2 regions of the Sulfobacillus thermosulfidooxidans genome follow, and region 1 is predicted to be linked to the other one. Evidence: riboswitches for the same ligand, from Rfam matches in the RefSeq annotation. Region 1 holds a riboswitch; the other holds the start of a gene.

Region 1 (3,173 bases):
CATGCCTTTGAAGGACCTTCGGATGAAAAACCGCCCCTGATTGTGGTTTGCCATGGAGGGCCCACTAGCAGCGGCACGCCACTGTTTCAGCTAGCCATGCAGTATTGGACCACACGCGGATTTGCTGTGGCGGATATCGATTATGGCGGTTCAAGCGGTTATGGGCGCGCATATCGTCAGCGACTCGCCGGACAATGGGGAGTTGTCGATGTGGAAGACTGTACACAGGCCGCTTTATATTTAGCCGAGCAGGGACTCGTGGATGGGAAGCGCATGGTGATTAGGGGAGGCAGTGCGGGAGGCTTTACCACCTTAGCCTGCTTAGCATTTCGCGATGTATTTCGGGCCGGCGCCAGTTATTACGGTGTCAGTGACCTCGGAGCTTTAGCTCGTGAGACACACAAATTCGAGTCTCGGTATATGGACAGTATGGTCGGCCCTTGGCCGGAGGCAGAAGCCATCTACCGTGCACGATCTCCTTTATTTCATGCGGGCCAAATCCACACCCCCGTCATCTTTTTCCAAGGTCTTGATGACAAAATCGTCCTTCCCAATCAAGCAGAAATAATGGTTGAGAAGCTGAGGAAAAATCATGTCCCGGTGGCCTACATCGCTTTTCCTGAAGAAGGACATGGATTTTCGACAGGCCCCCAATATCAAACGTGCTATAGAGGCCGAATTATATTTTTATAGCCGTGTTCTAGGATTTGCGTTACCGGAAGACATTGAACCGGTACACATCGAAAATCTGGGCTAGGGCAGAAAGGTTGTACTCGGAAAAATTGTCCTATTATAGACAGCGTTCCGGTATAAAAATATACTTACACAACGAGGGCGACAGACCACATATTGTCAAATGTTGTCTATATAACGTACAATGTCGTTAAATTGATTGGTCATGGTGTTGACCATTAACCGCTTAATTTTAAGCTAATGACACCTATCTCCACATAGGAGGAGGTGTCATTTTTTATTCTTTTTTCACTACTGTAATAATAGGATGCATCGTGGACTTGCGCCATTGGTTGAATATTTTGGATATGTTATGCTACACTTAGTAAAAGTTTTCCAATTCCATAGTCATTTCGCAATCGGTGAGTACACTTGATCAACAGTGTAAGACATCATTCTTCGCACTGATTACGAGCCCCAGTACCAGGATTACGACATCATGGGGTTGACGTGTTCGTGGAACAAATCGGGATTTCCACGTAAAAAACTGCTCTGTGCTCATGGGAATACAAAAATCAGTCGATGAATACATGTGCATGAAGAGCATGTCACCATGTAATGATATGGATTTTTCGCGGATTTTTCCTATCTGGTGCAAGATTTCACCGGTGTGTTTACTGATCCCACGGGTCTTATTAAGACTGGTCCTGTTAAAGGTAGAAAAGCAACACAATATGTCATGGAAACCATTCTAGGAGTAAAGGGGGTACGATTATGCATTGGTTACGGGTTAACCCATTACACACTGAAGTCACCGGATCCCTAGATGTTCCTCCGTCAAAATATCATTTACACCGTGCCTTAATTCTCGCAGCACTTAGTCACGGGCACTCCGTCATTTCCGGTTCATCAACTGCCTTACACGTTCGCCATACCTTAAGAGCTCTACGAGATTTGGGGATCCCCATAGACAACGTGTCAGAGGGGTATCACGTTAAGGGGCAAGCGTTTTCTCCCCCAAGAGGTTATGTGAGAGTTGGCAGTTCCGGTTCCACCGCTCAATTTCTTCTCGCTCTGTGCTCCCTCTCGCCTCATCCCCTCACCATGATCGGTTCGCCCAATTTAAGTCGGCGTCCCCTCAAACCTCTACTCCAAGCCTTCTCACGATATGGCATTGCCTGGCAATCCCGTGGTTATTCATTGCCCGTAACCATCCTTCCAGGTGCCCCAAAAGGTGGAGACATTACCATTCCTGGACTGTTAAGTCAGTGGGCATCGAGTCTTCTTCTGGTATCACCGTTTGCTTCAAGGCCCACATCTTTACGCATCTCGCCGCCCGTTGCGGAAGAACCTTATGTGCAATTGACATGGCGCATGATGACCCTGTTCGGTTTAAAAGGTTCTGTTGATTGGGAGCGCCATGAGTTCATCATTGCCCCTCAGAGTCTTAAAGCCAGGGATTACCAGGCACCGCCAGATTTTTCGTCACTGGCGTTTCCACTCGCTTTTCTCGCCTTACATGGGGGAAGCCTTCAAATTCACTCCTACCGCGACTCCCAAGATCATCCCGAAGGCACCATTATTAAATTATTAGAGGACATTGGCCTCAAACTTCACAGACATGATGCAACCGACACTTTATGGGCTGAATCCGACGGACACATCCGACCCTTTTCGGTTAGTGTCCGCGATACACCCGATCTGCTTCCAGTATTGGCTGTTTTAGCAGCGGCAGCTTCCGGTCGCAGCGTCATCACCGACATCGAATCAAATCGGCATAAAGAATCGAACCGCGTATTAGCCATGTTGCAGCTAAGAAAAATGGGTGCACATATTGAAGAAATCGGCAACACCCTGGTCATTCATGGAGGTAAAAGGCTTCATCGAACCGAGTTATCGTCTTTCAATGATCATCGGGTATTAATGGCATTGGCTTTAGCGGCTAGTCACGCCGATGCTCCTTCACGGATTTCGCATGGGTATGCCTACCGCATTTCTTATCCTCAATTTCTTGATGTGATGCAGTCTTTAGGCCTTCAGGCCAACGTCGTGGACGAAGATTTTACAGATACCTTCAGAGACTCTATTGGGGAGGATCTGCAATCCACAAGGAGGCAAAATGTTGATGATTGTGCCGGAACGCCTTAATCAAGTCCCTGACGAACGACCCGCTATTTATTCCCCGGATACGGAGCACCCTCTTTCCTATGGTCAACTACGACAATGGGCCAAGGAAGTTTCCCAAGGACTCTTGTGCCGAGAAATCCAAGCGGGCGATGTCGTGATGTACCAGTTGCCCAACCACCGTGAGTTTGCAGTTTTAACCTTAGCATTGTGGAACATCGGTGCCATTCCTTGTCCTGTCCTGCCACAACTGAATCGCCACGAACTGCACTTCATCGCCCAAACAACAAAGACACGTTGTGTCATCGCATGGAAAACATGGCGCAAAACGGATTACCAAAAACTTTACCAGGTAGCTTTTGCTGAATTGCCTCATG
Region 2 (3,173 bases), 2.4 Mb from region 1:
TAGCGGCGACCAAACGCGCTCAAATTCTAGAAAACGGCGATATGGCTGTGGTTACCCCGCGTTCTGTGACCATTACGAATTTGGCGGGGGATATGATTACTCGTCCTGTTATTACCGTGGATTGGGATATTAAGCAAGCGGAACGCGGTGGCTATGCGCACTTTATGTTAAAAGAAATTATGGAGCAGCCCGATGTTTGGGGAGACTGCCTTTTAGGGCGCATTCATGAAGACCAGGTGGTCGCCAAAGAAATAGGATTGACACCCGAGTTATTGACGAGGTTGCAACGGATTCAAATTGTTGCGGCCGGGACCGCCTACCACGCAGGATTAATCGGAAAATCTTTAATCGAACGGTTGGCGCGGGTTCCCGTCAATGTTGATGTCGCCTCCGAATTTCGTTATGCTCATCCGATATTAGATAAGGACACCATGGTATTAGCCATATCTCAATCTGGAGAAACGGCAGACACCTTGGCTTGCTTGCGGATGGCCCACGAGCAAGGCGTATTTACCTATAGTATAACCAATACGGTTGGGTCAACAGTGGCCAGGGAATCCGATGCGGTGGCTTACACCTTAGCCGGACCAGAAATTGCGGTAGCATCGACTAAAGCCTATACAACCCAAATTCTGGTTTTGACGCTGCTAGCTTTAGCACTCGCCCAAGTGCGCGGGAATCCTCGACCGGATCTGGTCCGGCGCATGTTACAGTTACCATTATTAGGACATAAAGTGCTCGAGCGGATGAACCAAGGGATTCAAGGTATGGCGGCGAAATTGGCTAAGATGCATGATGTGTTTTATATTGGCCGCGGGCTTGATTATGCCTTAGCGATGGAAGGACAGCTGAAGATTAAGGAAATCTCGTATTTACATGCCGAAGCGTATGCGGCGGGCGAACTCAAACACGGGACCTTAGCATTAATTGAAGAAGGCACTCCGGTCGTGGCGATTGTGACGGAACGGGAAGTAGCGGATAAGACGGTATCAAATATTTTGGAAGTGAAAGCCCGCGGTGCTGAAGTGTGGGGAATCGTTGATGATTGGTTGCCTCCTACTCTCCCTATTGACCACCGCATAGCGGTACCGATCGAGGAACCCCTTTTAGCCCCGGTATTGGCGGCGATCCCGTTACAACTCTTGGCCTATTATACGGCGGTGGCCCGCGGCCATGATGTCGATCAACCGAGAAATTTGGCCAAATCTGTCACCGTGGAATAAAGACCGTTCTGGTGAACAAGATTGTTTAATCACAAAAATCACGTTAACTGAACTAACAACAAATAGCTTGGGATAATATGGCACAGTTGAAATCACTGTCACGTTTCAACTGTGCTTTTGCTATGTGCGGGTGGAAATGGGTCGGATCATGAAGCCAAAGCCAAACGCCTGCAAAGGTTTTTGGAATTGCGGTGGAGTTTAGATCCAAGCCTCGTCCTTTAGGGCGAGGTAATTGACTGCGTGTTTATCCTCGTGGAAAGATGACACCACGAAATGCTTAGGAAGAGTCTTGTCGCCTTGAAATTTTGTACGATATACTAATCATATTGCAATGGAGTTCTGCGTTCTTTTGGTTGTGGCCAAAAGAAAAACTGTCCCCAGGACTAATGACTCCTACCCATACGGATTATATCCTTTGCTTGGGATGATCCATGAACGGGTGGGGGTCATATGTTTTGCGCCGTACATGCCAGGGAAAGCCTTGTAGAAAGGGTTGTGGTTAGGAGGACAAGAAATGAAAATGCGTCGTTCGGATTTAGGGCATGTTAAATCCTCTTCGAGGAATATGGCATCCAACCTGTGGTGGGTTATTCTGTTTATTCCTTTATTAGCTAATGGGGCTCTGGCTTTTATCATTATGCGCCGCTATTCAGATCTGGCTAGGGGGAATGATTGGGTCAGCTGGGCAGCTTTGTTATTTTTCGGCATGATCCCTTTAGGGACAATGTTTATGATTCACGGTTCTTTTTCTTCAGTGAAACGTTGGTGGCGACGGCGCAACTTGCGTGTCGTGAGCCCTCCCAAGAAGAATGGACCTGAATCAACAATATAAAACGCCTGATCGCAAGATGGCCTGCAGAAAAGATTCGGAGGGACAAATGGGGAACAATCATTAGTTCTTGTTGAGGGGTTTGTATCATATGACATAGAAAATCCTACAGAAGAAAGGCGGAGAATGTCTATTTTTCGAACCCATTCCCTGGAACTTTCCATGCTGTCAGCAGTCATCAGTACGGTATTGTTCTCGTGGTGGACAGCGAATTGGATGATTACATTTGTGCTTTTGGCACTAGGAACCGCCATATTATTAGCTGTTATGTCCTTAGTCCAAGGTCGGTTTGATCTCATGACGGCTATGATCGGGGCGACCGCTGGCGGTATGGTTGGCTCATTTGTCGTTATGGCAATTACGGTCACATGGATTCATGCTATGCATTCTCATCATGGAATGATGATTATGGATGACACCATGGCTCAAATGGTCGGAGCGACTTTGGCCGGATGGTTACAACCCGTTAACAAGCAATAATCCGGACGCCTTGAGGCGTCCGGACAGGGAACTTAACTACGAACCGAGGCTTGATCGGAATTTTTACCCCACCACTTTTGCCACCATGATTTGGATTGGGCTTGAGTTTGTTGTGATTTTTGAAGCATGTCCCGCATCTGAGAAACAATAAATTGATCGCGTTCCCTTGCCAATCGCGCATTCTGCATATCTTGTGTGTCCATATGAGATTTCAGTTTTTCAAAGGCTTCTGCCACCACGGCAACATTTTCTTCATATTTACGGTCTAAATCATCTTTGATCTGTTCTAATGACAGCCGCATGGCCTGGATTTCTTCTGATTGTTGATAAAGAACTTGTACCATAGCTTGAGCAACTTGTTGCGGTGTGCCTGCTGTGACTTGAGCCAGTTCCGTTTCCGTGGTTTCGACATTTCTGGGATAGAGTCTGCCCAATGTCTCTTCGACCATCGTGGCCGTTTGTCCATTGCGTAGGCCATCAGCAATGGTATGAAAAATTTCCACAGCTTCTTCAGGATACCGGCGTTGGCGACCTTTGCCAATGACGGGGACAAACTCACTGAACCGGTCACGGTAATAACGGACCGTGCTCTCAGGCAAATCGAGTCGTGAAGCAATTTCGGCAATCGTCACTGTATTCAT

Evidence for each region. A riboswitch is a leader RNA that binds a small molecule or an ion and turns the genes downstream of it on or off. The one in region 1 is predicted to bind fluoride.
Region 2: it holds a riboswitch for fluoride, as region 1 does, so the genes downstream of both, AOA63_RS00220 (hypothetical protein) here and AOA63_RS12190 (3-phosphoshikimate 1-carboxyvinyltransferase) in region 1, are expected to answer to the same signal.

Annotation. Positions count from the first base shown of each region.
Region 1 is NZ_LGRO01000001.1:2,487,823-2,490,995, reverse strand. It holds gene AOA63_RS12195 (alpha/beta hydrolase family protein) at 1-693, shown strand, start outside; fluoride riboswitch at 886-950, shown strand; gene AOA63_RS12190 (3-phosphoshikimate 1-carboxyvinyltransferase) at 1,447-2,820, shown strand; gene AOA63_RS12185 (AMP-binding protein) at 2,798-3,173, shown strand, end outside.
Region 2 is NZ_LGRO01000001.1:45,976-49,148, forward strand. It holds gene glmS (glutamine--fructose-6-phosphate transaminase (isomerizing)) at 1-1,223, shown strand, start outside; fluoride riboswitch at 1,542-1,626, shown strand; gene AOA63_RS00220 (hypothetical protein) at 1,738-2,055, shown strand; gene AOA63_RS00225 (hypothetical protein) at 2,179-2,532, shown strand; gene AOA63_RS00230 (MerR family transcriptional regulator) at 2,565-3,173, opposite strand.